Regions from separate parts of the Faecalibacillus sp. H12 genome, predicted to be linked through region 2. Evidence: predicted binding sites of a transcription regulator. Region 2 holds the regulator's gene; the other holds the start of a gene.

Region 1 (6,150 bases), on a different contig from region 2:
GCAATTATTACTGTACTCAATTTATCAAAACCATACTATGCACATGTGTCAGATGGTTAATTAAGAAAAAAAATAAAAAAGGACAAACCAGTATAAAAAACTTATATATGGCAAATAGTCTATATAAATGAGAATAACTGATATATTACTTATAAAAAATTCAAGAAAAGGATTTTCATAAAAGACCAATGAATATTAAGCAATAATGAAATCATTTCATAAGTCATGATAAATAAGATACCATTCATACAATAAGTTAATTCTACATAGATATCCATCTTGCTTACCCCCTTTATCATCAGATATGATTACACTAAAAAAATTTCAAAAAAAGATGTGATTTTTAAAATCACACCTTATTCATCCTCTAATAAAACTTCTCCATTAGATTCAATTATTTCTTTATAACGATAATAAGAATCTTTTAATTTTCTTTCTAGCGTACCATGTCCATCATTAAAACGATCTACATAAACAAAACCATAACGTTTTTTCATTTCACCAGTACCAGCTGATACAACATCGATTGGACCCCAATATAAATACCCTCGACAATCAACACCATCTTCAATAGCATCATTAACATTCTTTAAATGTTCTTCAATATAATGAACTCTGAAATCATCATGAATTTCACCTTTTTCATCAATATTTTCATCTAAACCAACACCATTTTCTACAATTAATAATGGTAAATGATAACGATCATATAAAACATTTAAAGTATAACGTAATCCTACCGGATCAACAGCCCATCCCCAAGGTTGAGGTGCTTTATCTTTAAGATATGGATTATCACGGCATGTAAGTCCACCTGTATCTACTTTTAAGTTCACATCACGATCAAATGTTGTTGAACGATAATAACTAAATGATAAGAAATCAACTGTATTTTCTTTAATCAATTTTAATTCTTCATCACTAAATTCTACATTTACTTGATCTTCTTTCCATACTTTCTTTAAATAAGTTGGTACAATACCTAAGCAGAATGGATCTGCCATAAAGAAAATATTCATACGTTGAGCATCTAAAGTTCCAACAACATTTAAAGGATCACAGTTATATGGATAAGTAGCTACTGATGAAGCTGTCATCATACAGCCAATTTGGTAATCTTCACTAATTTCATGTCCTAATTGAACTGTTTTCGCATTTGCGACTAAGATATTATGATAAGCATCCCATTGATCTTGTTTTGTTGTTGAACCAATTGGATCACTAGGATCTTTAGGATCTTTGATTGTAAGAACCCCACCAGCAACAAGCGGCATTCTAAATAACGCATTGACTTCATTAAATGTAAGCCAGAACTTAACTTTTCCTTTATAACGTGTAAAAACAGTTTTTACATAACGTAACCAAAAATCAATTAATTGAGGATTAGACCATCCACCATATTCAGTAATTAAATGTAATGGTGTTTCATAATGTGATAAAGTAATGACAGGTTCCATTCCTAATTCATTCATGTATGCAAACATATCATCATAATAAGCAAGACCTGCTTCATTTGGTTCAAGTTCATCCCCATTAGGGAAAATTCTTCCCCAAGCAATAGAAGTTCTAAAACTATTGAATCCCATACCTTTCATTAATTTTAAATCTTCACGGTAACGATGATACCCATCTACGGCATCATGTGATAAATAAACTTTATCTGGATTTAATTTCATTTCATATTTTTTCTTATCTTCATTCCATTGAATACCAGGATCTTTAGACATAATACCTACAAGTACATCTGTAACGTTCGGTTGTTTCCCATCTTCCAACCAAGCACCTTCATATTGATTAGCAGCAATAGCGCCACCCCATAAAAAATCTTTTGGAAAACTCATTTTCTCTACCTCCGTTTATCTAGGAGGTATTATAACACTTACAAAATGCAAGATTTACTCGTTTCATATTTTGAAAAAAGTAAAAAAAGAAGAATCATTGATTCTTCTAATATTTATAAAAGCCTTCTCCAGAAGACATTCCTAATTTTCCTTCATCAATATATTTCTTTAACATCTTAGCCATACCTTTAAAATTATAAGGAGCTAAAAATGAAGGAACTTTTAAATACATTGAAACAATATTATAAGCTGTCGTAAGTCCTACCGTATCTAAAATTTGGAAAGGTCCTTTAGGAGCACCTGTACCTAAAGTCCAAGCTTTATCTATACTTTCAGGATCGCTAACCCCATTAACATAAAGATCCATACCTGAAAATAATAAAGGAACAAGCATTGAATTTAATAAATATCCTGATTTTTCTTTACGAACAGGTAATGGTATCATTCTTATTTCTTTAGCAAAATCCATAATCAAATCAAAATATTTTTGATCCGTTTGTTTTTGTGCCATGACTTCTGTCATATTATTTTTCCAAATACTATTTGCAAAATGTAATGATAAATATTTTTCTGGACGTTTTGTATATTTAGCGAACTTCGATGGTAATAATGTAGATGAATTCGTAACGATAACTGTCTTTTCAGGTAATAAATCTGCCATTTTTTTATAAATATCTATTTTTTGTTCTACATTTTCAGCCATTGATTCAATAATTAAATCGGCGTCACTGACTGCTTTTTGTAAATCTAATTCTAATTTAATATTTTCATAGGCCTTATTAGCTTTTTCTAAACATTGTTCTTTATCAAAATCTTCATAATCACTAATACCCATGGCCCAATTTTGAGGTGTCTTTCCTTTATCGCTATCCATTAAAGTAATCGTATCATGATAAACCTCTTTTAAATGATCTAATTTAGGCTGACATCTTCCTATACTTCCTTCACTTCTAAGCCAAATCGTTACATCAAAACCACAATAAGCTGCTTGATAAGCAATTTGACTTCCTAAAACGCCTCCACCAATAACAACAACATTTTTAATTTCCATAGATTCATCCTCCTACCTTTATTTTACCATTTTGTTAAAATGTTCACAAAAGATATTTTCGCTTTTAGTTTGAACTACATATAAAAAAGAACCCTATTTCTAGGATTCCTTTATACTATTCAGCTTTTGTTGAATTTACTTCTTCAAACATTTGAGGAATTGCATGTTTATCTTCTTTGTTTTTATATTTGAAGTAAACAACTGTTAATAATGAACATACAATTAAGATTCCTGCAAACACTGCAATTTCAACTGAAATTGAAGGAGCTGTCATACTAATTGTTTTTCTAAATCCATCTACACTATAAGTATATGGTACAAATTTATGAATAGCTTTGTAGATAGCTGGACCTGTATCTAATGGATACGTACCAGCAGAACCACCTAAGTTAACAATCATGAATACAAGTAATAAGAAGTCACCAATAAATCCAGTTGTTAAACTTAATAACATGACAAGTGACATAAATGCCGCCGATACGAGAATTGCAAGTAAGTATGTTAAACCTAAATTAACAGGTTCAAATCCATTAATTAATCTTAAAGCAGTAACCATTACGATAGCTGCTAATGTAGAAACTGTATACATAACAGTTGCTTTACTTGCCCAATATTTCCATGCATTTTCAGCTTTTTTAATACCATGTCTAATTGGATACATTAAAGCAAATGCTAAGCATGTTACATATAAACCAACTGACATCATATAAGGAGCCATTGCATGACCGTTATTTTCAACTTTAGAAATTTCTTTATGACTTGTTTCAACAGGAGTAGCTACCATATCAGTAGTTTTATCTGTTGAATCAATCTTACTTTCTTCTGCACCAGATTTTAATGCATCATTTAAAGTAGTTACACCATCAGCTGCACTCTTAATTCCATCACCTAAAGTATCAGAACCAGCAGCCAACTTACTAGCACCATCACTAATTTGACCAGCACCATCAGATAATTGATTAGCACCATTCATTAATGTAGCATTATTGCTTACTAATGTTGAAGTACCTGTAGCCAATTGATCAACACCACTTGTTAAAGCTGTAATTCCTTTAGTTAATTCAGGAACATTACTGTTTAATTTTGAAGTACCATCAGCTAAAGCAGTAGCACCACTTGTTAAAGCTGTATTGTTATCAGCGATTTGTGTTAAACCTTTTTGTAAACTATCCACACCAGCTGTATAAGCTTGAACACCTGCAACTAAAGCATCTTTAGAATCAACAGTTACTTGTTTAATATTTCCATCATTGTCAACAGTTACATATTTACCACCATTAACTTTTGCATTCACTTCATTTAATCCAGCTTGGACTGTTTGAGTTCCACTTACTAATCCTGTAGGAACTTTTGTACCATCTGTTAAAGTTCCACCATTAAGAGCTGCATCTAAATCATTTAAACTTGATTTAGTTGAACTAGATAATGTATTAATTGCTGTAGATGCACCTGTTGTATAAGTAGCAACCGAATCCATATATGAAGCTACACCGTCTTTATATTTATCTACAGGGAAATAATTTGTTAAACCATAAGCATCGATTTCTGCTCTTGACATTCCACTAGTTAATAATTTACTAGCAATTCCTTGTTTTTTAGCATCACCACTTGCATTTAATGTTTTAATTAATGTAGCATAATTATCTAATGATGTTTTTCCATCAGATAATTGAGTCAATGAATCTTGACTTGCTGCCATAGTTTTTTTGGAAGTTTCAAGATTTTCTTGTAATTTTTTTACACCATCAACTACTTGTTGATTTCCTGCAACTAATTTTTCAGCACCTTCACCTAATGCTTTAACACCTGCATTTAATTCTGTGTTATTTTCAACCAATTGATTTGCACCAGCCAATGCTTGACTTACACCTGCTGTATAATCACTAACGCCTTTATTTAATGCTTGAGCGCCAGTATTTAAATCACTTACACCACTAGCTAATGTAGGAGTAGCACTACCTAAAGTACCAACACCTGTTTTTAATTGGTAAATACCATTATTTACTGTAACAACACCATTTGTGTAATCTTTTAAACCTTTAGTTAAAGTATTTGTACCATCTTTAAATGTTAAAGAACTACTTGCTAATACTTTTAAGTTATCACTAATAGTTTTGTTACCATCTTCTAATTGAGTCATACCATCTGATAATTGTTGAGTACCATCGCTGGCTTCAGCAAATCCATCTGACATTGTTCCAATTGAAGTAAAGATTGTTTCAGCATATGTTTTTGTTACTGAAGCTGAAACTTCAGCTTTAATTTTTGCGATTGCTGAATCATCCATTTTTGATGCAACATAGTTTGTACCTGGGTTTGTTGTATAATTTAAAACCATCTTTTTAGGATTTTTATCCAACAAAGTTGTTGCATTTTTGGAGAAATTGCTTGGAATCGTAATGACCATATAATAGTCACCATTTTTTAGTCCCTTATTTGCTTCTTTTGAATTTACAAAATGGAAATCTAATGAATCGTTGTCTTTTAATTTTTTGACTAATTGATCACCAACGTCTAATTTCTTATCGTTGTATTCAACTGCCTTATCTTTATTCACGACAGCGACAGGAAGATCTCCACTGTTTCCATATGGATCCCACATAGATCCAAGGAAGACAACTGTGTAAATACTAGGAATAAGAATAAGAGCAACTAAAACGATTTGAATCCAATGATTTTTTAAAATGTTTTTCCACTCTTGCTTAATCATAAATATCCTTCTTTCTATCTTCTATAGACATTTTACATCTATAGATATATAATGTCTATAGAGTATTATAATTTTTTCAATATAAATGTCAATATTCTTACATACAAAATATAAAAAATTAGTTATAATAAAAAAAGGGAAGGGATTACAATGAGAATTAGAAAAAGTTTTGAACAAGCAATTTGTATTTTATTGCTTATTGGTACAAGTGAAGGACCACTTAAAAGTCATGAATTAAGTAAAATGTTAGATGTTTCTGATTCATATTTAAAAAAAGTAACTAGACAACTTGTAGTAGCTGGTCTTATTACCTCTAAGGCAAGTAAGCTAGGTGGTTTTATTTTAAACAAAAAAATGAATGATATTTCTTTTTTAGATATTTTTGAAGCAATTGAAGGAAAAGAAAAATTTATTGAAACTACACATTTAGTTGATAAAGTCTTTGATCCAGCATTAAATATTCAACATACAGAAGATATCATTATCAATCATTTAGATGCTGCTGAAAATCAATATAAACAAAAACTCAAAGAAATCAATCTTGGTGA
Region 2 (6,150 bases):
TAAACCAAATCCAGCATGTTTACATCCACCAAAACGACGTAGATCCATGTACCATTGTAATCCTTCTTTGGCCATTCCTTTTTCATCCATAATTTTTTCTAAGACATCATATCTTTCTTCACGTTGTGATCCACCAACAAGTTCACCAATTCCTGGAACAAGTAAATCACAAGCAGCTACTGTTTTACCATCATCATTTAAACGCATATAGAATGCTTTGATTTCTTTAGGGTAATCTGTTAAAAATACTGGTCCACCAACAATTTTTTCACAGATATAACGTTCGTGTTCTGAATTTAAATCCATACCCCATTCTACTTTATTTTCAAATTTAACATCTGCTTTTAATAAATAATCGATTGCTTCTGTATAAGTCATACGTTTAAAATCACTATCTCTAACTGCTTTGATACGTTTGATACATTCTTTATCAATCATGCTTTCAAAGAATTTCATTTCTTCTGGTGCATTATCTAAGACATAATCAATACAGTATTTAACCATATCTTCAATTAAATCCATATCATCTTCTAAGTCAGCAAAAGCAATTTCAGGTTCAATCATCCAGAATTCACTAGCATGTCTTGAAGTATTTGAATTTTCCGCTCTAAAGGCAGGTCCAAATGTATAAACATCACGATATGTTAAAGCAAAAGCTTCAACATGTAATTGTCCTGTAACTGTAAGATAAGCTTCTTTTCCAAAGAAATCTTTATCAAATTCTGTATTATCGATTGTTGTTGCTCTAAACATTTCTCCAGCACCTTCACCATCATTTGAAGTAATGATTGGTGTATGGACATAAACGAATCCTTGGTTTTGGAAGAATTCATGAATAGCCATTGATAAAACAGATCTTAATCTAAAGATTGCATAAAAAGTATTTGCTCTTGGTCTTAAGTGAGGAATTTCTCTCATGTATTCAAAAGAATGTCTTTTCTTTTGTAATGGGAAATCTTCATCACAAGTTCCTTCAACCACTAAATGTGTTGCTTCAATTTCAAAAGGTTGTTTTCCATCTGGTGTTAATTTTAATTTACCAGTTACTTTAACAGCACTTCCTGTAGAAATATGAGAAGCTTCTTCATAATTATCAATAATTTCATCTAAATAAACAACTTGTACATTTTTAAAATATGTTCCATCATTTAAAGCTAAAAATCCGATTTTCCCACTATTTCTATTTGTACGGATCCATCCTTGTAATTCAACATATTCAATACCATCTAATTGGTCTCTATCATTGATATATAATTCATATAATTCTCTTACTGTAATAAATTCAAACATTTTTCTCTCCCTATTCTTGATCATTTGATTTCATTTTAATTACTAATTCTTGAATAGCTACCACAACATCTACTGTTTGGACTTCAACGCCTTCTTGAACCATAAAATGACTATGCGTAAAATCTACAATTCCTTTAATGCCTAATTTCATTAAACGATCCACTGTTTCTTGAACATTTTCTGAAATCGCCAAAATAGCAATTTTACAATCACTTGGAAAAGTTTCTTCCAACTTGTCAATATGACAAATTTTCACACCAAATCTTTCCCCTTCTTTATTTTTATCCATATCATAACCACAAACAATCTTACCTACTGTATATTGCCAACGATTATATTTTAAAATGGCACTTCCTAAATTGCCAACCCCAATTAAAATAATAGGTTCATCTAATCGTAAACCTAAAACTTCACTTAAACCATCTATAAGATGTTTAACATCATAGCCTCTTCCACGTCTACCAAAATTATCCGTTTTTGATAAATATGTAAAATCACGCCTAATTGTTGTATCTTGTATTCCTGTAATTTCAAACAATTCACTCGATAAACATGTTTCTTTTCCTTCATGTTGCATTTTTCTAAGCGCTTTTAAATAAACAGGAAAACGGGACATTGTCGCTTTTGATATTTTTTTCTCCACACTAATCCCCTCCTATTGATTCTAATTCTAAATCAAGATGTGGTTTAATGCCAAGCGATAAATCACTAAACTTATTATTATCATACATAACTTTTCCTGCTAAAGCAATCATCATTGCATTATCTGTACAACATTTCATTGGTGGAAGAGACAATTGTACGTCTTCTAACATGGCAACTTGCTCTTTCATCTTTTCTCTTAAACCCCTATTAGCAGAAACCCCACCAGCTAACATAATTTCTTTAACACCATATTCTTTAGCAGCTCGAATCGTTTTATCGACCAAAACATCAACAACAACATTTTGAAAAGACGTTGCTAAATCATTTTGATTGATTTCTAAACCTTTTTGTCTATGATTATGTGCTAAATTGATTACTGCTGATTTTAAACCACTAAAACTAAAATTATAACTATCATCATCTAATGGTTTAGGTAAATGATAACTTGCCTTTCCTAAATGAGCCATTTTATCTAAAACCGGTCCTCCTGGATAAGGAAGATTTAAAACTCTTCCCACTTTATCATATGCTTCTCCAACAGCATCATCTAAAGTTTCACCAATCACTTCAAAAGAATAAGGATGTTTCATCAAAACAAGCTCTGTATGCCCACCACTGACTACAAGACATAGTGCTGGATAAACAATATCTTTTTCATAATTATTTGCATAAATATGCCCTGCAATATGGTGAACCCCAATTAATGGTTTATCATAAGCCAAAGAAAGTGTTTTAGCGACTTGTAAACCAATATGTAAAGAGCCAACAAGTCCTGGACCTTTTGTTACACAAATAGCATCAAGGTCTTCCATTTTTATATTTGCTTGTTTTAACGTTTCTTTTAAAACAACAGATACACATTCAACATGCTTACGGCTGGCAATTTCAGGGACAACACCACCATACATTGCATGTATGTCGATTTGACTTGCCACGACACTACTTAAAAATTCTCTTTGATCTTTTAAGACAGCCATCGCCATTTCATCACAACTTGATTCAATTGCTAGTAATAATGACATCTCTATCCCTCCAATTTCTTGATCATTAAATACGCATCTTCACCATTGCTATAGTATCTTTTTCTAACAGCAACATTTTTAAACCCAAATTTTTGATATAAAGCAATTGCTTTTACATTTGAAACACGTACTTCTAAATTAACATTTTGATAATGTAATTCTTCACTTTTTTCAAGAGCGTATTCCATCAGTTGGCTTGCATACCCTTGTCCTTGAAAATGTCGATCCGTCGCAATTGTTGTAATTTGACATTGATCACCTAAAAACCATAATCCTATGTATCCAATAATTTGATTTTCTTTTTCAAGAATATAATAACCCGCCATAGGGTTTTCTTTTAATTCATGTATAAAATCTTCTTCATTCCATGGTGATAAAAAAAGATCTTTTTCTAATTCTACAATTCTTTTTAAATCATCAACTTTCATTTCTCTTATTGACATATTTTTTTAGCCTCAACTTCCTTAATATATCTTGGAACAAGACCATCAACATTTTCTATTTCTTTTTCTAAAGTAGAAAGTGTATAAATATGCTTGGCAAGATCCACTTCTTTTTCAAGTATTCCTACTAAATGTGTATCACCAACAATTTCATAATCAGTATATTGTTTTTGATAATTTTCAAATTCATCAATATTTATTAAACAATCATCAACAATAACCTTTCCTTCATTGTAAATTCCTAGAAATAATTTATGGCTTCTTGCATCTAAAATAGAAATAGCTTTTTTCATTCCTGCCATCGCCTTTAAAGAAGAAACAGTTTTTACCTTAATATTCATCGTTGCATTTAATGTTTTCGCAATCGTTAAAGCAACACGTACACCAGTATAAGAACCCGGTCCAATAGTAATGACCATTTCATCAAAATCGCTCATTTTTAAATGATTTTCTTGTAATAATTTTTGTAAATAAACGATTGCATACTCAGATTGCTTTCGATTTCCTTCTTCTTGTAAAGAAGCTAAACATTTTTGATTTTCATATAAAGCTACTACTAAATACTTATTAGCACTATCCATGACAATTGTTTTCATATTCAATCTCCTTTACAAGTTCTTCGTATTTTTTACCAATTGGTTTTAAAATAAATTCTCTATGATCATCATCGATTCTTTTTATCGTCATTGCTAAACGTTCTTGAGGTAAAATATCTTCTAAAAATTCTGGCCATTCAACCACACAAATATCATCACTATCAAAAATTTCTTCAAAGCCTAAATCTTCACTTTGTCCTTCTAAGCGATAAGCATCAAAATGAGATAATTGATAATTTCCTTGATATTGTTTTAAAATTGTAAAAGTTGGTGAATTAATAATTCTTTTAATTCCTAAACCCTTTCCTATTCCCTTAGTAAAGGTTGTTTTGCCTGCACCCAAATCACCATTAAGTGTCAATAACATATGCGGTTTTAGTAATTTTCCTAAATATTCACCAAAAGCTAATGTTTCATCTCTATTATTTATAGTAATCACTTTTTCCATAATAACCCTCTTTTAAATCTTGATAAAAACCATACCATTTCTTAGTAAAATTCTGATCAAATGGTCCTCCCTTTTTTACCGCTAAATCAATCAAAACATCTAGTTGTTTCTTTAAAATTTTGTCTAATTCATCACTATAGCCCATTTCACGAGCATGTTGACGATATTCTTCTTGATCTAAAATGCGATAGTTTCCATCTGGAAATACTTTTAAATCTAAATCATAATCAATATATTTTAAAGCCTCTCCATCATATAAAGTTGGTGAAGCAATATTACTATAATAATACACTCCTGTTTTTCTAATCATACAAATTACATTGTACCATTTATGTTTGGGCATATACCAAATAGCAGGTTCACGTGTATGCCACATTCTGCCATCTGATTCTGTCACCAATGTCCGATTATTAATAACAATGTAATGATCATCCGTTTCTTGTAAAACAAGTCCCTTTGACCAACATCTATGTATTTTACCATTATGTTTATATCCATGTATTAAGATTTTCTTTCCTACAATATCTTCCACAGCAAACGACTCCTTATTAACATTTACATTATACACAAATTCATCTTTCTTTCAAAGAAAAAAAGACTCGAAACGAGTCTTATAAATGAACTGCTTTTTTAAGTCTTGGATATAAAATCACAAACAAAATAAAGCAAGCAATGATTGTTGCAATATTATAAGGTAAGTTATAAGTTAAGTTTGCTTGTAATGGTGTTTGGAAAGCATACCATCCTGAAATCAAATGACAAATTGTTTTCAAAGCACCCGTAATAACAATTCCAATTGGTAATTCATACTTACCTACTTTTAATAAAGGAATAAGTGGTGTAAGTCCAATTAAAACCATTGGTAATAAATAATCAAAGATTACCGATAAAGGACCATAAAATGTTGCAAGTCCTAAAGCAAAATGTAGACCTAAACAAACAAGTGAAACAATCAAACTGTAACCCCAATTCATCAAATAGCCACATAAAATAATTGCAACAAGTGAAAAAGCACAGTTACCACCTTTTGGCATCTCATAAAATTTTGTGCAATATTCTAAAACAACTTGCATTGCCGCAAACATTGCCATATAAGCCATATTCTTCGTAGTTAATTTAATTTCCATAGTCATCCTCCTTTAAATGAGGCAAAATAAAAACCTTTTTACATACGCAAAAAGGCAAATAAACTATTTTGCACTCTCTACGCTAGCATTACCTAGTTCAGATTATAAGGGACAAGGTTTTCACCTTTCTCAGCATTTTGCGCCCCTGGCAAGTCTTATTATAAATCAATCTCTTCTTTTTTCAATCTTTTTATAGTTTTTTCTTCCTTGTCGGTGTTATAATGGAAAAGTATTAATAAGGAGGACTTGAATGTTATGTCAAAAATTATTTCCGTAAACGCTGGAAGTTCATCTTTAAAATTCCAATTATTTGAAATGGATGATGAAACTGTTATTACTTCTGGTGTTATTGAAAGAATTGGTTTAGAAGATTCTATTTTTACTATTAAGTATAATGGAGAAAAAGATGTCACAACTTTACCAATCGAAAACCATAAAGTTGCTGTTCAACTTTTATTAGACACTTTAATCAAAAAAGAAATTGTTAAGGACCTAGATGAAATCAAAGGTGTTGGACATCGTGTTGTCCAAGGTGGTGCTTATTTTGATCAATCAGTCATTATTGATGAAGATGTTGTT

The links. Region 2 encodes Rex, which represses fermentation and respiration genes when NADH is low (regulators of the CRP and FNR family bind a similar motif). Its sites were predicted from a motif close to GTGAANNNNTTCAC; they were not measured.
Region 1: a site for Rex is predicted at 2,926-2,939, ahead of HUU89_RS06560 (3-hydroxyacyl-CoA dehydrogenase). Genes of this name have one in related genera too.

What each region holds. Positions count from the first base shown of each region.
Region 1 is NZ_JABWDK010000006.1:51,780-57,929, forward strand. Features, by position in the region: gene HUU89_RS06550 (transposase) at 1-60, shown strand, start outside; gene HUU89_RS15290 (hypothetical protein) at 150-278, opposite strand; gene HUU89_RS06555 (glycoside hydrolase family 1 protein) at 357-1,841, opposite strand; gene HUU89_RS06560 (3-hydroxyacyl-CoA dehydrogenase) at 1,948-2,892, opposite strand; gene HUU89_RS06565 (YhgE/Pip domain-containing protein) at 3,008-5,602, opposite strand; gene HUU89_RS06570 (Rrf2 family transcriptional regulator) at 5,753-6,150, shown strand, end outside.
Region 2 is NZ_JABWDK010000002.1:316,403-322,552, reverse strand. Features, by position in the region: gene asnS (asparagine--tRNA ligase) at 1-1,290, opposite strand, end outside; gene HUU89_RS04650 (redox-sensing transcriptional repressor Rex) at 1,301-1,933, opposite strand; gene tsaD (tRNA (adenosine(37)-N6)-threonylcarbamoyltransferase complex transferase subunit TsaD) at 1,935-2,957, opposite strand; gene rimI (ribosomal protein S18-alanine N-acetyltransferase) at 2,960-3,400, opposite strand; gene tsaB (tRNA (adenosine(37)-N6)-threonylcarbamoyltransferase complex dimerization subunit type 1 TsaB) at 3,391-3,996, opposite strand; gene tsaE (tRNA (adenosine(37)-N6)-threonylcarbamoyltransferase complex ATPase subunit type 1 TsaE) at 3,974-4,444, opposite strand; gene HUU89_RS04625 (DUF402 domain-containing protein) at 4,419-4,976, opposite strand; gene HUU89_RS04620 (energy-coupled thiamine transporter ThiT) at 5,056-5,571, opposite strand; TPP riboswitch at 5,628-5,728, opposite strand; gene HUU89_RS04615 (acetate/propionate family kinase) at 5,827-6,150, shown strand, end outside.